One region of the Bacillus bruguierae genome, then DNA from elsewhere that is predicted to be linked to it. Evidence: riboswitches for the same ligand, from Rfam matches in the RefSeq annotation. Region 1 holds a riboswitch; each other region holds the start of a gene.
The links. Region 1 has a riboswitch for lysine ahead of WAZ07_RS14465 (amino acid permease). Riboswitches for the same ligand answer to the same signal wherever they lie in the genome.

Region 1 (8,577 bases):
GTGGTGAAAGGATTAGATGCAATTGATGGAACACCTATCATTGATATTAAACCTGTAATGAAGGAGTTTCTTCCAAAGAATGAAATTAGACAAGCAAATTGGTCTATCAATTTAATGAAAAATTATTGGAAATGATTTGATAGATAGAAGGTCTATCGATACGTTTGTTTTTTATTATTTACAACATTTATAGCTATTGGGCAGTACTTCAAACAAAACAAAAGCCTCCAACATATTAGTCATATATAATATGATGGAGGCTTTATTTTTTAAGTATTTTTCATATTTATGTCTTGATAATATGAATTGACAGGTTTTTTGTTGTGAAAGCTCACATTTATCTAATGAGATGACCTTTGTTTTCTTTGTAAATTTATATCCTAACCACAGCGCAAAGAAGAGAGGTAGCCGATATAGGAAATGCGTACACCGCGCCAATCGATAGATTTTCTCATAAACGCACCGTAGTATTGTTTTTGCTCCATCAGTTACACGAATGTTCATGAAACCCCAACCTTTGTTTATAGTTCTTATTCTATTATTGTAAAAACATGAGAAATAGGGAAGTAAAGGGATTACAGCTTGGAAAGTAATGATGGTACTGTAAATGTTTGTGTTAAGCATAAATCATCTCCATCCATTTTCTCAGCTGCTTGATACTGAATCCCATTCTTTTGGTAAAATTTCTCCCAGAAATGAATCGCTGTTTTATTGCTTTTTAATTGCATTACATAATAAGTTCCTTTGTTTTGTTTTAACAGTTCTAAGATTGCTTGATCTGCGATATTTTTTCCGCGGTATGCTTTTAATAAGAAAAGGTCGTTAATGCAGAAGTCTGTTTCTGGTGCCGTGAATGGTGTTTTTGCGAATAGGAGAAATCCGACATATTTTCTTTCATATGTAATAAAGTAAGGAGAAAGCTCATCTCGATTACAAATCAGTTCAAAAGCATCAAATTCAAAAAATCCATTTTCATTTGGATGAAGGGTAGGTGAGAATTCGGATAAATCATGTAAGTATAGGGCATAAAAATTCTTTAATATTTCTAGTTGTTCTGTGGAGACAATTTCTAATGCGATATTCATTTTAATCTCATCCTTTTTTAGAAAAATTTATATATAGTACACTATTCGACATAAAGTAACTATAACCTTTGAACAAGGATTCGTTCAGATAAAAAAAGGTTAGCCAACACCATTGTGTTGGCTAACCTTTATCACTTATTAACAGGCAGTAAGAGCCGATAATCAGCAGGGGATGAAGAATCTCCACCGGATTAAAGTTCTACTTTATCAAGAGGAATTACTTTTGTTTTCTTTGTAAATTTATATCCTAACCACAGCGCAAGGAAGAGAGGGAGGCCGATATAGGAAACAAGTACACCGTTCCAATCGATAGACTCGCCCATAAACGCTCCGTAATTTTGTCCTAAAATGACAATGACACAAAGTGCAAATGCGAAAATTGGACCAAATGGGTACCATTTTGCTTTATACGGTAAATCATTTAAATCTTTTCCTTGTGCAATATATGCTTTTCGGAAACGATAATGACTAATAGCGATTCCGACCCATGCAATAAATCCAGACATTCCAGATGCATTTAATAACCAAATATATACTACACCGTCGCCAAATAAGGAAGCTAGGAAAGCGACACAGCCAACTACTGAAGTTGCGATTAACGCGTTAACAGGTACGCCGCGACTATTTAATTTCCCTAAAAATTTCGGTGCTTTTCCTTGTCTTGCTAAATCCCAAAGCATACGAGTTGATGCGTACATTCCTGAATTACCGGCAGATAAAACTGCAGTTAAAATAACAGCGTTCATAACAGAAGCAGCAAATGCAACCCCTGCTTTTTCAAATATAAGTGTAAATGGACTTACTGTTACGTCACTTGCTGCAAGACTATCAGTTGTATAAGGGATCAATAGACCGATAACAAGAATTGCAAAGATGTAAAATAATAGAATACGCCAAAAGATTGAGCGAATTGCTTTTGGAATACTACGCTCTGGATCGGCAGTTTCACCAGCAGCTACACCTAATAATTCAGTTCCTTGAAATGAAAAACCAGCAGCCATAAAAACGCCGATGATTGCCATAATACCACCGTTAAATGGTGCGTCTGCAACAGTAAAGTTTTTAAATCCAACAGGCTCGCCACCCATAATACCAAAAATCATCATAAATCCAACAATTAAAAAGATAATAACGGTAACTACTTTAATAAGTGCGAACCAATATTCAGCTTCACCAAATCCTTTAACAGATAAGTAATTTAAAAGAAACATAATGACTAAGCAAATGCCACTCCAAAGAAGGGAAGGCGTATTTGGGAACCAAAACTTCATAATTAATGTTACGGCTGCAAGTTCAGCAGCAATCGTAATTGCCCAGTTATACCAGTAATTCCAACCTAATGCGAATCCAAGCGATGGATCAACAAATTTTGTCGCATATGTGCTAAAAGATCCAGCAACAGGCATGTACGCTGCTAATTCAGCTAAGCTTGTCATTAAAAAATAAACCATAATTCCAATTGCAGCGTATGCTACAAGAGCTCCACCAGGGCCAGCTGTATGAATGACACCACCGCTAGCAAGAAATAGTCCGGTACCGATTGTACCACCGAGAGAAATCATTGTAAGGTGACGAGATTTTAATCCGCGTCGAAGTTCGTTAGTTGTTTGTGCAGATTGATTTGTAGCTGTAGAGGTAACGTTAGTAGTTGCGCCGTTCATGTTCAACACTCCTTTTCTTGTAAGATAGGAAGGAGCGGGGGGAATAAAAAAACCGCCAAAGGACTTTAGCGGAGCATTTCAAAAATAGCCACCCCATCATACCTTCCGTTAAGATAGCGCCCCACGTTTACACGGTAATTTTGTAAACGTGACAGTTCTGTTCCTATTCGAAAACAGCCCCAGCATATACTTCCAGAGAAGAAGTATAAACTTCGGCAGCTTTTCCTTTTATCCAGGGTTATTGACGTTCTCTGCGTCTCGTCTAGATTACTAATAAAAGCCGCGACCTCTACCTCATCGGATTGATGAGGATTTTTCTATTACTATGATTTTTAATATATGGCAATTGTAATGATTTTCTGAAAATATTGCAAGGATTTTTTTATAGAAAAAAATGGCTATTTAAGAAAAGTGCTTTCAAAATTCATCCCGATCCTAAAAAGTATGTAATAGGTAACCTATTGAAAAAAGGTTATACAATGGTTTCGCATTGTGTTTCAAAAAATCCTTTAAAATTAATAGAAAATTCAGAAAAATATTTTTCGACAAAGCTATTTGAGATGAAATTCTTATTTCCAGGAAGAATCGCATTAAAATTAAAGGCTCCTCTTTCTAGTGGAAAAGATCCTTTAGTCTTTCAATTAGCTTTATTTTTTTCGTTATAATAAACATGAATTAACATATTTTCAGAAGATTTAAATTGCAAGAAATAATTGAAAGATAATACACTAAAAGAATAAAAGTAAGGGTGGTGAGGAGATGTTACAGTTTGATCATCTTGTTCATGTAGTTAGGTGTTCTCCAGCTGAGGTGATAAATCAAATGAAACGACATGGATTTCATGTAGTTCAAGGAGGAGAGCATACGAATTGGGGGACACATAATAGTTTATGTTATTTTGATTTAGCATACATTGAGTTTTTAGCAGTGCAAAATCAAGAGGTTGCAATTGAAGCAGAGAATCCCCTTATTCAACAAGCTATTCATAAGTTACAAATAGAGGAAGGAATGCTTCAAATTGCACTGCGTACAGAACAGATGGAAGAGCTTACTGAGAGACTGGTGGCAAAGGGATTTCATATAAAAGGTCCATTGGAAGGGAAACGTATGAGGGATGATGGAACTCTATTAAGCTGGAAAATGCTATTTATTGAACAAGAGGGAGACGGCCCCAGGTTCCCATTTTTCATTGAGTGGAGTGAATCGGATGAAAAAAGAAGGGATGATTTACAGAAAAAAGGAGTAATCTCGCCCCATAATAATCACATAATTGGAATGAAAACAGTGTTCTATGCTGTTACTAATGTAAATGAAACAAGCAAACGATGGAAAGATTTACTGCATATAGAAATGAGTCCGCCCAAAATAAATAAGGAATGGAATGCGATATCGCAAGGTTTTTCTCTTGGGAAAATAACGATTCAATTTTGCGAACCGATTGGAAATGGTATCGTTCAAAATCAATTAAAGAATTACGGTGAATTCCCATTTGCTGTAGAGTTTCAAGGAAAGGAAGAAAATATGAATGTATGTCATATACGGAATGGTATGTACATATTTTAGGAGGAATTAAACTGAATGAAAATTGCCAGAAGTACAGAAACCTACTGTACTTCTGAGTAATTTGGAAAAGGACAAAAGGTAGATTATCTTATATATAAATACAATTTTATATTTCGATATATAAATAATAGGTATTCAGAATACAACATGACCGCTACTTGCTTGCTCTCTTTGTTTTAAAATCTCGCATGTGGCAGGAAAAGGCCCTGACCGCTTCTATGCACGGCTAGATGCTCTCGTCTCCCCTAAAAAGAAATGGGTTTTTATGTCGTTTTTTTAACTTGTATATATACAAATAACTTACATGCGTTTAGTGGCTAGTAGTTGGTTAGAGAGATGTCAGAAATAATTTTATGTATGAGACAACTTAATCGCCTGTTGCAGACGAGAGATTCCTTCAGTAATGTGGTTTATATCTACTTTTCCATAAGATAGACGAATGTAACCATCTTTTGCGCCAAAAATACTGCCGGGCATAAAGGCAACTTGTTGTTTTAAACTTTGCATTATGAACTGTTTTTCATTGATAGGTTGTTGTAATTTTCCCCATATATAAATTCCTCCTGTTGGCAAGGAAAATGAGAGTTCTTTCTGGAGTGAATGTTGCAGTGCATCTGCTAACATATTTCTTTTTTGTACTAATTCAGACCGTAACTGTTGTAAATGTGCTTCAAATGGAACTGTTTCAAAAAATTGCTGCATAAGCCATTGCGGAAAAATGCTTAAGCCTAATTCCATTTGATGCCGTGCATCTGATAAGCGTTCAACAACGGACTGCGGAGCAACGAGCCAGCCAATTCGTAATCCTGGTGCTATCATTTTGGATAGAGAATGGACATAAATGACCGTTCCATTTGTATCAATTGATTTTAAGGTTGAACATGCTTGTTCTTTTTTTTCTAATGTTAATAAGCTAGACGGATCATCTTCAACAATTGGAATACGTAAATCGGCACATAAAGATAAAAGAGTTTCTCTTCTCTTCGGATGAAGGAGCGTTCCGGTCGGGTTTTGATAATTTGGATTTAAGAAAATCATTTTAATCCGATGCTTTCTGTGTAGCTCATGTACATCATCTGGATGAATCCCATGTTCATCAACTGGTAATGGGAAAATTCGAATGCCTGCGGATTGAAAAAGAGGCAAGGAATAACAATGTGATGGACTTTCAAATGCTACAGCATCGCCTGGATTTAATAAACATTGCACAATAAGATGCAGTGCTTGCTGGGCGCCGGAAGTAATCATGATGGATTGTTCAGTTGCATCAATTTGTAAGTGCTCCTTCATATATGTAGCTACAGCTTGCCGTAAAGGAAGATAGCCTTGAGGATGATCATAACTTAACGATTGTGTTAACGGTTGTTCGCGTAAAATCGCTTGTAATTGCTGGTGCGGGAACAAATCGCATCCAAGCTCCCCATTTGCAAAATCAATGATATTGTCATTTTGCTGCACTTGCTCACGAATGTAGCGAAGGAGTGGTAAATTAGGTAAAAATGTCCCGCCCTCTACAAACCCCCTCCAATTTGGTGTGAATTTCGGAGATACGCCCCACATATGTGTGCTTACACGCGTTCCTTTTCCTGTTGTACTTTCAACAATTCCCATTGCACGTAGTTCATTATAGGCTGTTGTAATTGTACTTCGATTCACATGAAGTTGCTTTGCTAGCTTGCGTTCTGACGGAAGAAAACTGCCAGGTGGAAGCTCTCCGTACACAATACGTCTTTCAATATAATCAACAACTTGTTGATAGATTGGGATTTTACTATCAGTATCTAATGTCCATTTCATTTGTAACGTCTCTCCTTGTTACTTCATTATCATCATTATAGCAAATTGGCTGGGTAAAAAAACAGCCAATTGGATGGTGTTACATTGGGCCAATTTTACTATGCTAAATGAGGGAAGGAGAGGTTTTGATGAAACAAAGGCAAATGGAAGTGCTCCTGATGTTAGTTGCTTTAGTATGGGGAGCAAACTATACGATAGGAAAATATGGAGTGGCGTATATGTCATCCATTCAATTTAATAGTATGCGCTTTTTAGTGGCGTCTCCAGTTTTGTTGCTTATTACCTTTATTGTGGAACGCTCATTACGTATAGAGAAGAAAGACTGGCTTAGACTGTTAGTGGTAGGTATTGTTGGGACGACTTTATATCAAACACTGTTTATGCTTTCCGTAAAATACACATCTGCGACGAATGCATCATTATTAATTGCAATGTCGCCAATTTTTACGGGGATTTTAGCGGTATTACATAAACAAGAACGCTTTTCTCTAAAAATACAAATCGGATCTATACTATCTTTTAGCGGTGCAGCACTTGTGTTATTAACAGGGCATACGAATCAATCTGCATATGAATATGCATGGATTGGAAATCTTATTGGATTAGCCGCGTCGATTGCATGGGGCTGGTATCCGATTCTGGCTCAGCCGCTTATAACGAAATATTCTGCAATGCGCGTAACTGCTTGGTCGACTTTGTTAGGAATTGTGCCACTTGTATTATACTGCTTTATAAATGTCGAATCGTTAACATGGCCAACTGACATGTTAAGCTGGGGATCATTAGGTTACTCTATTGTTTTTGCCACAATTTTTGGACTTGCAATGTGGTACGTTGGAATTAGTAAAATTGGTTCAACGAAAGTAATGGTTTATATGTATCTCGTTCCGTTATTTGCTGTTATATTTGCGGCCGTAACGATTGGCGAACAGGTAAACATTATGCAGTTGTTCGGTGGATTTGTTATTTTCGCTGGGTTATATATTGTGAAAAAAGGAACAGTGAAGAAGCCAGTATTGAATTTAAAGAAGGTAAGTTAGTATGGAAATGACTACACCGAGAGAGGTGTGGTCATTTTTTGTGTGTTCAGATTGTGTAAATAATGTTATGAAAAACAGTTTTAATTTTTTGAATTGAAGAAAATAAGCAAAAAGTAATACAATGGAATGGGTGGAATATAATTCTATTTTCTGTTGAGTTTCAGAGAGAATACGAGTTGTATCATATACGAAATGGTATGCACTTATTTAAAAAGGAACTATGTTAATTGAAGACAGTTATAGTTATTAAAGGATGGGGAAAGATGGAACAACATTCGCTTGTTTTATGCGGAAAAAGGCATCTTGAATGGAAAAAAGAAGAATTTTATTTAACATCAGAGTTCTATGAAAAGGAACTACGTATAGTTGGTTCTAGTGATGGATTAGATTATAAAAGACATGCAAACTGGTTCTTACAGTATGTGAAGCATACTCGATTTATAAGTCAGCTATTTGAACATGAAATAACACATCGAGAATTAATTCATTGTTTTCAAGAATTGAGTGAAGAAAAAATAAAACCAATAAAAGTATTGGTTAAATATGGTGATTAAAGATTAATTTTACTTTTTGTGGAATAAAAGAGTCGAAAAAGGTAATTATTTTTGTTTGTGTACTAACATTGCTTGCCTCACAGCCCATTGTTGATGATCGTGAACAAGCAACTGCTGTGCTTCAGAAGAAGATACCCAATGTAAAATGTAGCTATCTTCTGTAGGAACATGATAATCTCGTATTTTGCTACATATGTAAAAGTGACCATCATTTAAATAATGTATATCTTCTTTTTCAGCATAAAAGTAACGCTCGGCATTTCCAATATACTGCTGCACCTCAATTTCCCAGCCTAATTCTTCTAATAGTTCGCGATGTAAGCAGCTTTCTTTTGTTTCACCATTTTCTATTCCACTGCCAGGTAAAAAGTATCTTACTCCATTTTGGATAACGGCTATTTTACTAGTATCTTCTTTAAAAATAATTGCATAAGAGCTTGGGCGTGAGATGTATTCTATATACTGCTTTTTCTCGCCAAAAGAAGGCTTTTTGTACATATTTTTCACCTAATTTCATTTATTTTAATTTAATTATCTCATATGAATCTGGAAGTTAAAAAGGAATATGTATTTTAATATCTAATAATATAAACATTGATGGAAAAAGAGAGGTATGACATATGCACGTTAGGAAAATTAGACCTGAGGATTATACTACAATTCATTCTGTTATGAATGACTGGTGGGGCGGGAGACCGATGGCAGATATGCTGCCAAAGCTCTTTTTTGTTCATTTTCAAGAAACAAGTTTTATTATTGAAAAGGATGGTGAAATTGCGGGATTTTTATGTGGCTTTTTCTCGCAAACTTTTGAGGATGAGGCATATGTTCATTTCATTGGTGTGAATCCGCAATTTAGAAGACAAGGGATTGCATC
Region 2 (8,577 bases), on a different contig from region 1:
TTTGAAAAATATCCGTTCCTTGGTAAGTATTTACCAGAAGATATCGTATTTATCACATCACAAGAGCTTGAGGATAAATACCCAGAATTAACACCGAAGGATCGTGAGCATGCGATTGCGAAAGAACATGGTGCCGTCTTTATTAGCGGGATTGGCGGGGCGCTTTGCTCTGGGGAAAAACATGATGGACGCGCATCGGACTATGATGATTGGAAATTGAACGGAGATATTTTATTCTGGCATCCAGTATTGCAGTCTTCATTTGAGTTATCATCGATGGGCATTCGCGTTGACAGTAAATCTCTTGATGAACAATTAACAATAACAGGGGAAGACTTCAAACGTGAATACGATTTCCATAAAGGAATTTTAGAAGATGTACTGCCGTTAACACTTGGTGGTGGCATTGGACAATCAAGAATGTGCATGTACTTTTTACGTAAAGCACATATCGGTGAAGTGCAGTCTTCAGTGTGGCCAGATGAAATGCGTGAAGAGTGCAAAAAGCAAAACATTCACTTGTTCTAAAAGACCGAGCTTTAGAGACTAGACTGTTTTTCATGTCGAATCGCCGATATATTTTAAGAAACGGTCGATATATTGTAAAAAGCGCCGATAAAAGTACCATTTCCGCCGATATATCGGCGGATAAGTAAGAAGGAACCGACCTCCGAAAGGCACCTACGTACTTTTGGAGTTGGTTCCTTGTTTTTTTAATTTACTGATGCAAAACGCTCAATTTTTGCCATAAACGATTCATGAAGTGCTTCGACACCTTTTACTAAATGAAGGCGGTCGATTACGACAGATACTTTAATTTCTGATGTACTTACCATTTTAATGTGAATATGTTCTTCTTGTAATGTTGAGAACATTTTCGCAGCGACACCTGGATTAGATACCATACCTGATCCAACGATCGATACTTTTGCTAAATGGTTTTCATACTCTACAGATTCATATTGCATAGATTCACGATTTTCTTCTAAAACCGCTAGTGTTTCTTTTAAATCATTTGAATGAATAGAGAAGGATAAATGTACAGTTCCTTCATTTGTAATACTTTGAATGATAATATCTACATTAATATGAGCACTTGCTAATGTAGAGAAGACTGCGGAAAGTTTTCCTGCTTGTAGGCCTTTCATTGTTACACGTGTAATATTATCTTCAAATGCAATGCCTTTTACGATTGATTGTTGTTCCATGTCACATTCTCCCCTTACGATTGTTCCGTTTTCTTGTTCCATGCTTGAGCGAACTTCTAACATAACATTATGATTTTTTGCAAATTCGACTGCTCTTGGGTGAAGTACACCAGCGCCTAAATTTGCAAGTTCTAACATTTCATCATAGGAAATTTCATCTAATTTGTAAGCGTCTTTTACAACGCGAGGATCAGTTGTATAAACACCTGTTACATCAGTATAAATATCACATTTTGTTGCTTGTAATGCTGCAGCTAATGCAACTGCAGTTGTATCGGAACCGCCGCGGCCAAGCGTTGTAATTTCCTGATCTCTGCTTAATCCTTGGAAACCAGCTACAACAACAATCGTTCCTTTTTGTACATAAGATTGAATACGCTCTATATTTATGTCGATAATTCTTGCGCTGCCGTGTACGGGCTCTGTTGTAATACCAGCTTGCCAGCCAGTGAATGAAATTGCCTCATACCCTTTTGTTTGCAAGGCCATTGTTAATAAAGAAATTGAAATTTGCTCACCTGTTGTAAGTAACATGTCCATTTCTCGTTTACTAGGTTGATCTGTAATACTAGCAGCTAAAGATACTAATTCATCTGTACTATGTCCCATTGCAGAAACGACCGCTACAATTCCGTGTCCTCTTTCATATTCCTCAATGATTAAATCGGCAACATGTTGAATCCGTTCGATATTTCCGACAGATGTACCACCAAATTTTTGAACAATAATCTCCATGATAAGAGCCCTCTTTCAAGTTAATATAGATAAATAAATTAGGGAAAATGTTGTTAAACATAAGATGGGAAGTATAGATCTTCCTGTAAGTTATCGAAAGCAAATAAAAAACACCATCTCAAATAGGTGAGGATGGTGCTGTTACAGGAAAAAGGAAACAGAAAACGGAGCTAATAAAAAAACCGCCAAAAAAGAAGATGATCATAAAAAACATGATCTCTCTTTTTTGTAGATAGCTCTTCATATATACACCGCTGTATATATGACAGTTCTGTTTCTATTCGAAAACAGCCCCAATGTATATGCTCAGAGGAACATATACATTTCGGCAACTTTTCCTTTCATCTACATTCACTGACAATCTCTGTGTCTCCTATAGAATACTCATAAAAGTTGCGACCTCTATCTCACGTCATTAGGCGAGAGTAATTGGTTGTATGAAGTTGTTTGTAACATTTGTTCTATAGTAATCAAAATGTTGAGAGAAATCAAGTGGGTTATAAAAATTTTGAAAATTAAAATGGTTTATTGGTAAAATGAAAATGATATGTGGTTGAAAGGGGTAAATATTACAAATTTCACATATGGATGGAGGAGTGGGAATGAAAAAACAAAACCCCATTTATGTAAAAACCGAAATAGAAACTACAATGGATGAACTTTGGAAGTATACACAAGATCCAAAGATACATACGGAATGGGATGCACGGTTTACAGAAATATCGTATTTAGAGAAGAACGAAGGCGAACCACAGCATTTTTTATATAAAACAAAAATTGGTTTCGGACTTGAAATTGCTGGAGAAGGAGAATCAATAGGAGAATTACAAAAAGAAGGCGGGGAACGCATTTCGTCACTGAAATTTTGGACAGATAGTAAGCTTTCGTTAATTTCGGTAGGGAGAGGCTATTGGAAGTATAAACCGAATGAGAATAAGGTTCGCTTTAAAACGCAGTATGATTATGAAACGAGGTTTGGAGGTATAGGAAGATTTATAGATTCATATATATTTCGTCCGTTATTAGGGTGGGCAACAGCTTGGAGTTTTGATGCCTTGAAATTGTGGTTAGAAAAAGGATTTCATCCGCGTTTATTATTAAAAAGAGCTATTACATATTATCTCATTTGCTTTTTGTTGTCTTTTGTGTGGATCTATCAAGGTCTTATTCCGAAAATTTTATATACTCATCCAGAAGAGGTACAGATGCTTTCCAAGCTTATTGGTTCAGAAAATTACGCTGCCGCAATGATTAAAATGGTTGGATTTTTGGAAATTGTGTTTGGGGTGATCTGGTTGTTACCTTTCCAAAAACAGAAATTATTTTTTCTTCACACTTTTATAATATTAATATTGACAGCTGCGGCGGGATTTACAAATATCGCTAGCTTTATGCAACTTTTTAATCCGATTACGTTAAACATCATATTAATTGGACTCTCAATAATCGGTTATATGAATAGCAATAACTTACCGCAAGCGAAGAATTGTAAGAGAAGTAGAAAGGAGTAGAAAATTGACTTCCATTTACGAAACATTATTAGAAGAATCCTATCATCAGTTACACCCAAAGTTACAAAAACGGTATGCAATTACAGAAGAATATAGTTTTACAGGTGAAGGGAGGATGGACGAAATTACAGAAGGTTCTGCTGCTGTAAGAATGTTTTTAAAAGTAGCAGCAAAATTCCGGATGTTCTTTTCGGAAAGAGGGACAGAAGTACCATTTATTATCCAAAATAAAGCAGAGAAAGACAGTAAAGGAGAGACATTTGTAAGATGGAATCGGATGTTTTTATTCGGTGAAAAAAAGCGTTATTTTCATGCTGTTATGTATTTGAATGGTAAACAAAATGAAATTGTCGATTATTTTGGTGAACCGCATTTGCTCGTATCGACGTTAGCGTTTCACGTTGATGCAAAAGGAGCGATGCATATTTCATCTAAAAAACAATGGTTCTACTTATGCGGAATGAAGATTCCGTTGCCAAAGTTTTTATATGGACAGGCAAAGATTATAGAAAGTTATGATGATGAATTAGAGTGTTATCGAATACAAGTACAAGTACAAAATCCATTATTAGGACCGCTTTTCTCCTATAAGGGAACGTTTAGAGAAAGGGATATAAATTTATGCGAAATATAATAATTGGTTGCATCTATTATGTTATTTTTCTTATATTAGAATGGCTAAATCTGCACCCTGTTGAATTGATTATATTATTGTCTATTCTTGTATTTATCCCAATGGCGTTTTCTATTGTAGATAAGAAAAAAAGAAATGGAGACGAACTATTTTGTTATAAGCTCGCAGCATTTTTTTATCCGATTGCAGCAATAAGTGCAATGCTTGCTTTTGTAACAGACTATTTTCCATTTGCGATAATTTGGTTTTTATATACCGGTATTGTCGCACTGTTTGGAGTATCCCGATTGTTAGAAAGAGGATGGAAACCGTTAGAAGAAACTGCAATTGATAGTGGATTTATATATTTATTTTTAGGTGGATTTTGGTTCTTTGCCTCTGTAGCAAATATACCAATTATGCAGTTTAGTTCAGATATTGTTTTACTCACAGCGGCTCATTTTCATTACTCTGCTTTTTTACTTCCCTTGTTTGCCGGTTTGTTAGGGAGGAAACAACAAGAGAAAAGTAAGTTGTATACAACCGCTATGTTCATTATGATTATTTCACCAATGACAGTTGCAATCGGGATTACATATTCAAGAACGTTTGAATTTTTTGCAGTGTTACTCTATCTTATTTCCCTTTATATTTACGGGATTTTTGTATGGAAAACAAAGTTTACTTCAAAGAGTGCAAAAATTCTTCTTATCATCTCGTCTAGTACACTTATGGTAACTATTCTTTTCTCGCTTTTCTATTCATATGGCAACTTTAAGCATGTCATGACGATTACGATTGCGCAAATGGTTTGGATTCATGGAGTTGTGAATGGAATGGGTGTAGCATTCCCTGGTTGTATTGGCTGGATGATTGAAAAAGCTGCACCGACATATATGCGTTATGGAAAACCGATGAGTCGTATAAAAGGTAAGATGAAAATTGGAAAAAATGTTTTATTAGAAAATAACTTAATAGAGGAGAACGAATATACAGGCCTTATAAATAAAGTGATAGATTTTGATAGTAAACAGTTTAATACAAAGAATGTATCACCACTTATTATTGATTTTTATGAGAACACGAAAGAATATGAGTTAAAAGCAACTATTCACTGGTCACGCTGGTTTTGGCCATTTGCTTTTTTGTATGAAAAAATAAGCCGACGTGTACAACAAATTCATTTAGGAATGGGAGATCGCTTAGAGAGGATGGAAGGAGAAATTGTTGCTATAAAAGATGAAAAAGACGGTAGAAATGACGTTAGAGCCTGGGTTCGGAAAAACGAACTGAATGAAACAATCTTTGTCGCGCTCTATTCTCAGCATGAATATAACGAGGAAACATACATGAATATTGCATTGCCATTACCATATGCGAATATGACGGGCATTTTAAAACTGCGTAATGATAAGAAACATCTTATTATTACGAGTCGATTAAGGAATAGTGCAAGAGGGGATGAGGGGATTTATTTACATAGCCGCTTCTTTACGATTCGCTTGCCACTCACAGAAACGTTTACGATAAGAGAGAAGGATGCAACAACGTTAACAGCACATCATCAAATGTGGCTGTTTGGCGCAAAGTTTCTAGAGATTGATTATGAAATAGAACAAAAAGAGAATATTGCATAATAAAAAATGAGTTTGGTATGATGCCAAGCTCATTTTTTGTTAGGTGTTCTATATAAATTTATTTTAAATTTTGATATATAAGTCTCTGCTATGCAGAATACAGCATGATCGCTACTTGCTTTTTTGTTTTAAACATTGCATGTGGAAGGAAAAGGCACTGACCATCTCTGTGCGCGGCCAGATGCTCTCGTCCTCCAAAAAAAGAAAGGGTTTTTTAACTTGTATATATAGTGAATCTTAAGAATTCTTAAGAATTTACCTACAAGAAACTTAAAAAATTTCTGAGAAGATACGAATAGATACTAAGAGATAGGGGATGAAGTTATGAAAAGTGCTGTAGTAGAGGTAAATCAAGTAGAAAAAGTATATGGGAAGAGAAATGAAAATCACTCAAGGGTATTAAAAGGAATAACGTTATCGGTAAAAGAAGGTGAGTTTGTTGGGATCATGGGTCCATCGGGATCAGGGAAAACGACGTTGTTGAATGTGATTTCGACACTTGATCAAGCGACTAGTGGTACGGTGGAAATTGCTGGAACAGATATTGTGAATATGAAAGGAAATGCATTATCTGATTTTAGAGCGCAAAAGCTAGGATTTATTTTTCAAGATTTTAATCTTCTTGAAAACCTTTCAATTTATGAAAATATTGCATTGCCGTTGTCACTGCAAGGAGTGTCTTCAAAAGAAATTGCAGGAAAAGTACAAGAGGTAGCGATAAAACTTGGGATAGAAGCAATTTTAGAGAAATACCCAACTGCAGTTTCTGGTGGTCAAAAGCAGCGTACAGCAGCAGCTCGTGCACTCGTACATAATCCAGCAATTATTCTTGCAGATGAACCAACAGGAGCACTTGATAGTAAAAATGCGAAAAGTTTATTAGAAGCGATGCATGATTTACATGAAAATCATCACGTTAGCATTATGATGGTAACGCATGATGTGTTTAGTGCAAGTTATTGTGAACGTATTTTATTTATCCAAGATGGATTGCTTTATAAGGAAATTCACCGCAATGGAAGTAGAGAAGCATTTTATCAAGATATTTTAAATGTGCTTGGAAAAATGAGTTCTTCCAAGGAAGCGATATAAGGAGATGAGGACATGTTACTGAAATTATCGATACATAGTATACGAAAGATGATGAAAGATTATCTTGTTTTGTTAATTGGTCTTATCGTTAGTATAAGTATTTTTTATATGTTTCAAACGATGGCTTTAAATACTGAATTTACGAAAGAAAATAGTATTATTAGCAGCATTCGTATTGTCTTTGGGATTGGTTCTGTGTTACTTTCGTTTATTACCTTATTTTACATTCTTTATGCAAATTCATTTTTGCTTACACTGCGTCGAAAAGAATTAGGAATGTATATGATGCTTGGTGCAAAAAAGAAAAAGGTTGCACAGCTGCTTTTTATCGAAACATTGGGGCTTGGAATGGTTGCTTTAATGATTGGAAATATAGTGGGGATTGGATTAGCAAGTGCGGTAGGGAAGGTTCTTATAAAAGGTATGGATGTATCAGCGAAGGGATACGAGGCGTTTTATATTCCTGCTTTAATTGCAACGTTACTTTTCTTCTTTGTTCTTTTTGCAGTGACAGGGATGATTAATAGCATTCGTCTTCTGCGCAAAACAGAATTAGAGCTTATACGAGAAGATGAAACGCAAGATGAGGTAGAAAAAAGTAAACTTCGTATTACGGTTTTTACGGTGCTTGGAATATTGATGCTAGGCATTGGATATTACTCGATCATTCATGTGAATGAATTGCAGGAAATGGGACTTATAGTTGCAACAATTTGTACGACAATTGGAACTTATTTTATATTTGGTTCATTATTGCCTTTATTTGTTACGATGTTAAAAAGAAATAAAAAAAGAAACGAAGCAGGACTTAATAGCTTTACACTTGCACAGCTACGTTTTCGAATTAATAGTTTATCAAGAGTATTAGGGACAGTTTCTATGTTGATTGCACTAGGTGCTGGTGCGATGACAGCTGGGATGGCGTTTCAAAAAAATGTTGGAATGACAACGGAATTTTCGCGAGTGTATGATGCGACGATTCATGATCCAAATGCAGAAGAGATAAAAGAATTAAAGCAAATGAACATTATAGAAGAAAAGAAATATTCTTATAAAGAAAATAACGAAGCGGTTTACTTTTTACGTGACGATTTACTTAATCAGCCACCGCTTATTTCGGAGCACAAAAGTGCAAAGAAAAGTAAAAAGCCAATCCGTGTTCGTGTAAGTGAGGGACTTTCTGAACCAATATACACATCGCTTGAGAAGCGGGAAACGCAGCAATATCCAAGTATGCCTGGGCAATGGGAGGATGCACTCGTTCGTGAATTTCAAATTAGTTACAATCAATTTGGCGGAAAGCCGCTTCGCATCGCTGATAAAGAAAATTATGAAAAATTACAAGGAACAGTGCACTCACTCCTTTTAATTCGCGTAGATAATTTGCAAAAATATAAACCGATTCTTACAAAAATAGATCAACGACAAAAAGAAGTTGCACAAAAAAATATCGGGGAAGAAGTACCAATGCAAACGAAAATGACGACGTATCAGTATATGTATACTTTTATGAGCGGTACAATGTTTATGGGATTTTTCCTAGGCGCTTCTTTTCTTGCGATGATGGCTAGTTCGCTTATGTTTAAAATTTTAACAGGAGCATCTAGAGATAAACGCCGCTATGCCATGCTTCGAAAAATTGGTGTTCGAAAAGGAGTGCTCTCTCGCAGCATCTATAAAGAAGTATTCTTCATCTTCTTATTTCCTGGGATTGTTGGAATTGCTCATGTGTTAGTTGGCATGAATCTATTTTCATTCATTTTACTTGATCCGTATGTGAA
Region 3 (8,577 bases), on a different contig from region 1:
TATCAAGATTAAACGGCCTAGTGGAAGGCGACAAAATTCGTGTGTTTTCAGCAGGACGTGAAATTGACGGTCAAGGCGTTTTCATTCGCGTAGAAAACAACTTCTTAGTTTGGGTTGATAACTTTGCAAATATCAACGTTACAAGCTTAGATACAATTAGCGTTCGTAAAGTTTCCTAATTACCTATAAAATTGTTTTACACTTTCACAAAAAGACACTGGGTCTATATCAAAAGGAGTTATATTAATCCTTTTTGAATAGACTCTGTTCAGATTAACGATGCACAAACTATTCGTAAGAATTTTGAATCTATGACGTGTGAGAAAATAACAGTATTGCATGTAATGTAACTCTATAAAAATGGTTGCTAGTACTACCTCTCTCTCGCACACACTCTCTAACATTTTCATATATATATATTAACTTCTGATAGAGAGGAGGCGGACTCATGGCAGTATCAAGATTAAACGGCTTAGTAGAAGGCGATAAAATTCGCGTTTTTTCAGCAGGAAATGAAATTGACGCTCAAGGTGTTTTCATTCGTGTAGACAACAACTTCTTAATCTGGGTGGATAGCTTTGCAAATATTAACATTACAAGTTTAGATACAATTAGCATTCGTAAAGTTTCCTAATTACCTATAAAATTATTTAACCCTTTCACAAAAAGATACTGGGCCTATTCAAAAAGAGTTATACATACCCTTTTTGAATAGACTCTTTTTTTATAATACGCTTTACACTTTTTATATGACTAATGGTTAAATCATAATCTACGTTAATCCAATATAACCATTCATTTGTACACTCAATAAAGATCCCTTCTGTACTTGTTTCCCCGTCAAATACTTCTATCTTATCTCCTAACGAAAAAAGAGGAGGTAATGCACTCTTTTCTGTTTTTTTACTTACATTCGTTTGTATATTATAGAGTAACCTCATACATTGTTCTAAAGAAACTGCGAGTTCTTCATTTTGTTTTTTTAGCTCCTCTATCGGATCCGGTTTTTCACACCTGTACATTTCCTTTCCACATATAAAACAGTTTCTCTTTAACCAGCTCTCCATCCGTTTATCCCTCTCAAATAAAGTGCTCTTCATGATAAAAGCTGCACTTTCTCCTTCTTTTATATACATATTGTATGATGCAAATCCAGAAGTTGTTTCATTATTTAAAACATACTTTATTATCTCAATCATCTGATTATATTTATTTGCATTGACGAATAAAAATCCATTTGTTACCCTTGGTTATGTTAACTTTATATATAAATCCTCATTCGTATCTCGGTGAGGTAGAGGTTGCAATTATTAATAGTATGATTTGGGAGATGTGTGGCATCGCTGAACAAATCTGAAAGGAATAATTGCCGAAGCAAGAAGTATCCACAACGCTTTTTTGCTGGGTCTGCATTGAATAAGTGCAGGACTGTCACAAGCTGTTTGCTTGTGGAGAGCTATCGAGAGATATGTCCGTGGGTTTCTTAATAAGATTGAGAAGCGCGTGAACATATACGCGCTTTTTTGTTTTGTTTGGAACTTCAAACACATACATATCTCCTCGCTTGACTTGGTTATACTAATTTTGGAGGTAGTTTCTATGCAACAAAAAAAATGGGGTTTTTGGGTACTCACTGCATTTGTAGTTGGAAATATGGTCGGAGCTGGTATTTTCATGGTTCCGAGTACATTAGCACAAACAGCTAGTCCTCTTGGTGTTACATTAGCTTGGTTAACGACAGGATTTGGCGTGTTAATGTTAGCTCTTGTTTTCGGTAATTTAGCAATTCGTCGTCCCGATTTAACAACAGGTCCGCAAAGTCATGCTTATGCACTCTTTTCTTCACAAAAAACGAAAAAAATGGCGGGTTTTAGCATCGTATGGGGCTACTGGGTTGCAAACTGGGCAAGTAACGTAGCGATCATTACATCATTTGCTGGTTATTTATCGCTCTTTTTCCCAATTATGAAAGATACGCATGTATTATTTTCAATCGGAACGTTCAACATTGAAGTTGGAAAACTAATTACGTTCTCTATTTGTACCCTTTTACTGTGGGGGACACATATGATTTTAACGAACGGCATAAACGGTGCTGGGAAATTGAACTTCCTTGCAACAACAACGAAAGTAACAGGATTCCTTCTCTTCATTGTGGTAACGTTATTTGCCTTCCAAGCATCTAAACTTGGACAATGGTATACACCGATTATTGATAAAGAAGGCGTTTCACACGGACTATTATCACAAGTAAACTTAGCTGCCTTAACAACACTTTGGGCCTTTATCGGCATCGAGTCAGCTGTCTTATTATCAAACCGTGCTGTTTCACCAAAAACAGTAAAACGCGCAACTGTTACTGGCTTACTATTAACAGTTGGTATCTATTTAGGAATTACAATCTTAACAATGGGCGTTCTTCATGTCGATAAACTACAAGCATCTGAACGACCATTAGCAGATGCATTATCTGCAGCAATGGGACATGGCGGCGGAAAATTAATGGCGCTGCTTGCACTTACTTCTTTATTTGGATCCATCCTAGGTTGGGTTTTATTAAGTTCAGAAGTACCATATCAAGCAGCAAAAGAAGGATTCTTTCCATCTTTCTTTACAAAAACAAATAAAAAAGGGAGCCCGATTTATTCGCTTCGTATAACAAACATTATGTCGCAAGTGTTCCTATTCTCAACACTATCCGGGACAATTGCCGAGGCGTATACATTTGTTATTACCGTTTCAACACTTGCCTACTTAATTCCATATCTCGTTTCACCAATCTTCCAGCTTAAACTTGTTATGACAGGTGAAACATACGAAAATCAAAAAGGTTCTCGTATCATAGATGGAATCATTGCGGCTATTGCACTTATTTATGCACTATGGGTTATTAAAACAGGATCTTCTGATGTGAAAACATTCCTGCTTGGCATTGGATTATTTATCGTCGGATTTGCATTCTATCCATTAATGAAACGTGATGAGAAAAAAGAGAAACAAAACGAGCAAGTTGCCTAAAAAGGTAGCTTGCTTTTTTATGTACATATAAAGAAAGAAAACCTCTTCTTTAGGGTGGACGAGAGCATCTGGCCGTGTGTGGTAGCGGTCAGGACCTTTTTCTGCCACGTGCGGTGTGAAAACAAAAGATATTTTCCAAATTCACCCATGATATCGTGATGTGCATATGATAAAATAACAGAAAAAGGAATAAGGAGTATTTGCAACATGTTACAAGTTTTCAAAAAGAGAAGTGTTGTGCACATTATAGGATATTTATTAGGGATTCTTGGATGCGTTCTCAATTTAACTGTGTGTATTCGCAAATTTTATTTAAATATGGAAATGATAATAGCTCTTTCCTGCCTGCTCATATCGACAATTTTTGTCTTATTCGCGATTATTCTAAACCGCCCATCTCTTATGTGTTTAGCTGTCTTCCCTACTTTACCTATTATGTCTTTGCCTATAATGGTATTAATAATAGCTAATTGCATGTATATTGCAGCAAGCCTATGCATGACAACCGAACACATACCTAAAAAAGGAAAACAGAAAAATAAAAGACTAGAACATTTTCGAAAAAATGGGTATTGAGTCGCTTCGAAGACCTGTTCATATATTTCAAATCGTAACAATCTACAATATAGAGGTGGCTATAGTGACAATCGAAACACTTTGGACGAGTCGTTTCCAGCAACATCTACAAAAAATCACGATGTACTTTGCTCGTATTGTAAGTGGTCTAGTTTATAGCTTCCTTATTCTTTTTGGCACTGGCGGCTATTATTATGCAAAATTTCTTCGTTCCTTTCCATCTGAGTCTGTTGCATTAACCATTGTGATGATTTTACTTACGGTTATACTCACTCGTTCTCCCATTCGAACATTTTTACAAAAGCCAGATATCCTATATCTATTGCCGATAGAAGAAAAACTAGCCTACTATGTTAAGCGTTCTCTTTTATATAGTTATATCATGCAACTCTTTCCATTATTATGCGCGGTACTCATCATTACACCTCTTGCCCAGCAATCATTACATACAACTCCCGCTTTTTTATGCGGAGTCTTTGTCATTCTTGCTTTTATAAAGTGGTGGAATATGTACATACATTGGACATATAGAAATACAGACTTTGCTTCATACTGGTTACTTATTCGGATATTCTGCAATGCAGCTATTACATATACAATATTTCAATTCTCTTCCATTACGGTTGTAGGAAGTATACTCCTTGTCATAACGCTCTTATTTTTATATACGATGAACAAACAAAAAAGGCACATTCGTTGGGAATATTTAATAGAGCAAGAAGAACAAATGGACATGCGCTTTTATCAATTTGTACATTTCTTTACAGATGTACCGCAAATTAAACAACAAGTCAAACAAAGAAAGTGGCTCACCACCTGGATTGAACAAATCTTGTATAAAAAACAATCTCCTTTTTTATATTTGTATAGTTTATCCTTTGTACGTACTAACGATTACTTTGGTATGTATATACGATTAACTTTAGTAGGAGGCTTTCTTTCCTACTACATTCCCACCTTTATTGGAAAAGGAATCGTCACGTTATGTTTCCTATACATATCATTTTTACAACTTCGTGCTCTTTGGAATTATTTTTCGGGAAATAGTATTGTAGCATTGTATCCAGTTTCACTTGTAGAGCGAAAGCGGGCTTTTATGACGTTTATCTATAGAGTGAGTTTTATACAGTTTTTGTTCTTTTTCGGGGTTATTTTACTGAAATAAAAAGAATCCATTTTGATCACAATGGATTCTTTTTATTTCGAACATTGCCGAAGGGTCTTTATTCCCTGTCGAATCGCCGATATATTAGAAAAACCGCCGATAAATACATCATTTGCACCGATATATCGTGAAAATCGCCGATAAACTTAATTCCGAGTATAGGCAGTAGTTGGAAGCAAGGAGTAAACGTTCGTATCATATGCAACATTATTTTGATATATATAATTTCTAAGAACGCCTTCTTTTTGAAAGCCTAATTTTGTTAGTAGTACATTAGATGCTTTATTTTCTGTAAAAACAACTGCTCCAATCCGAGTTAAATGTAGCTCATGAAATCCGTATGATATAACTTTTAAAACTGCTTCAGCGGCATACCCTTTTCCCCAGTGTTCAGGTAAAAGGGCATAAGCGATTTCCGCTCTCTTATGTTCGAAAGACCAGTCATGAAATCCAATCGTTCCAATAATTCCTTCTGTTTCTTTTATTTGAATTCCCCATTTTATCCCACGTTTTTCTTTATAGTTATTTGAAAAATTCCTAATTATATTTTCAACCTGTTCTAGATCTGTTAATGGATTTTGTCCGTAGTAACGTAATACATCCTCATTTGAAAAGCAATTCAATATTCCTTGTGCATCATCTTCTATTAGTTCTCTCAAAATTAGTCTTTCTGTTTTTAAAATAGGAAACATTCTCCCACTTCCTTGTTCTATATATATTCACTTTGATTTTTTAACATACAAATCGCTACTATGTAGAATACAACATGCCCACTACTGGCCTGCTCCTTTTGTTTCAAACCTCGCATGTGGCAGAAAAAGGCCCTCCCCTAAAGAGGGGGTTTTATATCGGGTTTCAATTTACATTTATATATAACACTTTACCCATTAAATCTTCCCATCAAAATAGTATTATAGTAATTTCCATCCGATAAAATTTTATCATTTTTTAAAATCCCTTCTACTTCAAAACCGTATCTTTCATAAAGACTTTTCGCTTTATCGTTCGTTTCAAGAACATTCAAAGTGATTTTCTTAATTCCATGCGAGTCTGCCCAATTGATGGATTCTGTTAAGAAGTTCTTTCCAATACCGTATCCCCAATACTCTTGTAATACGCACACGCCAAATTCTACTTTATGAGATGTTCTTTTCAATTTGTTCCCTTCACACCTTGAAAAACCTGCAATTCTTCCATTCACTTCAGCTACTAAAAATAGATTACTCACACTGTCTGTATCCTCTTTAATGATTTTTTTAAAACCAGCTTCATCTATGTATGCTTCGCCTTTTTCTCTATCTAAATTCTCTGTTTCGCCATCTATTTGTAATCGTACTTCAGATAAATTTTTTGCATCTTCTTCCATTGCTGACCTAATCATATAACGTATATTACGACTATAAAATTCTTTTGGGCTAATTTTCATTATAATTATCTCCTATATAAATCTGTTTTAATGTTTCGACACATAATTCACCGCTATGCAGAATACAACACGCTCGCTACCGACCCGCTCTTTTGTTTCAAACCTTGCATGTGGCAGGAAAAGGCCCTGACCGCTCCATGCGCGGCCAGATGCTCTTGTCCTCCCCTAAAAGAAAGGGGTTTTATGTCGTTTTTTTAGCTTATATACATATCTTCTATCTTTCACACTTACTTTAATATAATAGAAAGGTTAATAAAACAAGTAGCCTTCTCATTATCCTATCTTCTCTACCTTCTCCCCTTGACGATGATACATATCAACTGCTTTCTTAAATAAGACAATACTACTAATTCCTATGAAGCAGTACAAGATACTCATTCCCCAAGATGCAATAACGGAACCAATCATAATGCCGAGCGTTCCAACCATCTTTGCGATTTGAAAGACCATGCCGTTTATGGCCATATAAGAACTTCTCGCATCGTCTCTTGCCATATCTGCCCGAATCGATTGGCTGACTGGCACATACATCATTTCTCCAATTGTTTGGAACAAACCTGCGAGTAATAAAACCCATAGACTGTTACTTGCTCCAAATATCGTAAATCCAATTGTATAGATAAATAAACCTGTATACAGTACTTTCCGGTCCTCAAAGTGATTCATGATTTTTACTATAAGCGCTGAAAAGAAAACGACTAGTACTGTATTTTCAGTGGAGATCCAGCTTAGCATCCGAATCCCTGTTAAGTCAAAACTATTTCCGTTCCAAAGTGAAAATGTTATCGTTTCAAATTCTTTTTGCAGACGGACACCGATATAGTTATTAATTTGAAACTCTAATGATAATGCGCATATACTTCCTAAACATAATACGATAAATGCCTTGTCTTTCACGACTACTCGGTAATTGCTCACCATATCTGTTAATACGTTTTTCTTTTCTACTTTCTTTTGAACGACATATACTTCTTCCATGTAAACTGTAATTAAATACAGTGTTAATAATGCAATACCTGTCAGCAGCATAAATAATTGAAAACGATAATGTTCAAAGAGAAGTCCGCCGAAAATCGCACCGATCGCAATCGATAAATTGATTGCCCAGTAATTAATGCTGTACATCATTTTTCGGTTTTCCGGTGTACTTACATCAATTAGCATTGCTTCTGTTGCTGGATTCATCACGCCAGAACCGATGCTATTGATCAGTAAAAATACAAATGTAAGCCAAGCTGAATCTATATAGTCTGAGTTCACAACTCCCATGCAAGCAATAGAAATGACTTGAATCACCTGTCCGATAATCATGACCTTTTTCCGTCCTAATGTATCGGCAATATAGCCGCCATATAAACCAACAATAAGCGACGCAATTACATTCAATAACAATAAGAATCCCGCTAATGCCGCTCCTAATTTTATGGAAAAGTAAATTGCCATAAATGGAAAAATCATCGTTCCTACTGTTCGAGTTAAAAAGGATGTAATAATTCTAATTTTAATGTTGCGATGCATTGACCAAAATCCCATTTGTTTCCTCCTCCTTCTGTTTCTTCATTTTACTTTGAAAAAGAGGAAGAAAAAGGTTAAAATATTCTGAAGAGTTTCCCCTTTTAGAAAAAGGAGCTGTATAACATGAAAATTATGGACCACTATATTCGGCTAAGACTTTCCTTTCCAAATGAACAGCATATTCAAAATAGTCTCCAAGAACTGGCCGCTATTTTATTTTGCAGTACAAAAAATGTGAAGATTTTACTGAAGAAAATGAGTGAAGAAAAACTGATTGACTGGATACCAGGAAGAGGCCGGGGAAATAAAACGGAAATTCACTTTCTTCATACATTTACAGAAGCGATTTTGCCGCATGTTGAAGAACTTTTAAAAAATGAGAAGTTAAAAGAAGTTTTCCTTCTATTGAAAGAACCGTTGCCTTTTTTACTGAAAGAACAAATAGAAGAACGATTAAATACTTATTTTGGATATACAACTTCAGATGATCTGTATGATGTGCTAAAAATTCCATATAATCGAAAATTACTCCCCATTGATCCAGCTTTTGCAGCTGTGACAACAGAAAGTCATCTTATTAGCCAACTCGTTGATACATTAGTGAAATATAACGAGAAAACGGACGAAATTGAGCCGCATTTGGCACATACGTGGGAAGTAAGCGATAATCAACTTACTTGGACATTCTACCTGCGTAAAGGTGTTCGTTTTCATCACGGGCAAACATTATCAGGAAAAGATGTAATCTTCTCCTTTGAAAGGTTACAGACCGTTCAATCTCCTTTTGACTGGTTAACAGAGGGAATTGCGAAAATAGACAATCCATCTCCTCTGCAAGTTATCTTTCATTTACGAAAACCAAATCGATTTTTTCTAC

Region 2: linked by a shared signal. The riboswitch ahead of WAZ07_RS06550 (aspartate kinase) and the one ahead of WAZ07_RS14465 (amino acid permease) in region 1 are both predicted to bind lysine.
Region 3: linked by a shared signal. The riboswitch ahead of WAZ07_RS19845 (amino acid permease) and the one ahead of WAZ07_RS14465 (amino acid permease) in region 1 are both predicted to bind lysine.

The regions. Positions count from the first base shown of each region.
Region 1 is NZ_JBAWSX010000008.1:47,880-56,456, reverse strand. It holds gene tsaA (tRNA (N6-threonylcarbamoyladenosine(37)-N6)-methyltransferase TrmO) at 1-135, shown strand, start outside; partial or broken gene WAZ07_RS26260 (amino acid permease) at 328-473, opposite strand; gene WAZ07_RS14470 (GNAT family N-acetyltransferase) at 576-1,085, opposite strand; gene WAZ07_RS14465 (amino acid permease) at 1,277-2,746, opposite strand; lysine riboswitch at 2,853-3,046, opposite strand; gene WAZ07_RS14460 (hypothetical protein) at 3,208-3,411, shown strand; gene WAZ07_RS14455 (VOC family protein) at 3,506-4,309, shown strand; gene pdxR (MocR-like pyridoxine biosynthesis transcription factor PdxR) at 4,661-6,106, opposite strand; gene WAZ07_RS14445 (DMT family transporter) at 6,235-7,146, shown strand; gene WAZ07_RS14440 (MDR/zinc-dependent alcohol dehydrogenase-like family protein) at 7,410-7,700, shown strand; gene WAZ07_RS14435 (NUDIX hydrolase) at 7,746-8,198, opposite strand; gene WAZ07_RS14430 (GNAT family N-acetyltransferase) at 8,321-8,577, shown strand, end outside.
Region 2 is NZ_JBAWSX010000002.1:473,481-482,057, forward strand. It holds gene asnA (aspartate--ammonia ligase) at 1-528, shown strand, start outside; gene WAZ07_RS06550 (aspartate kinase) at 714-1,943, opposite strand; lysine riboswitch at 2,169-2,356, opposite strand; gene WAZ07_RS06555 (DoxX-like family protein) at 2,546-3,454, shown strand; gene WAZ07_RS06560 (DUF4166 domain-containing protein) at 3,459-4,088, shown strand; gene WAZ07_RS06565 (YndJ family protein) at 4,076-5,704, shown strand; gene WAZ07_RS06570 (ABC transporter ATP-binding protein) at 6,029-6,796, shown strand; gene WAZ07_RS06575 (ABC transporter permease) at 6,809-8,577, shown strand, end outside.
Region 3 is NZ_JBAWSX010000014.1:56,477-65,053, forward strand. It holds gene WAZ07_RS19830 (hypothetical protein) at 1-179, shown strand, start outside; gene WAZ07_RS19835 (hypothetical protein) at 449-634, shown strand; gene WAZ07_RS19840 (hypothetical protein) at 693-1,022, opposite strand; lysine riboswitch at 1,288-1,467, shown strand; gene WAZ07_RS19845 (amino acid permease) at 1,600-3,018, shown strand; gene WAZ07_RS19850 (ABC transporter permease) at 3,659-4,759, shown strand; gene WAZ07_RS19855 (GNAT family N-acetyltransferase) at 4,906-5,451, opposite strand; gene WAZ07_RS19860 (GNAT family N-acetyltransferase) at 5,640-6,185, opposite strand; gene WAZ07_RS19865 (MDR family MFS transporter) at 6,459-7,718, opposite strand; gene WAZ07_RS19870 (SgrR family transcriptional regulator) at 7,824-8,577, shown strand, end outside.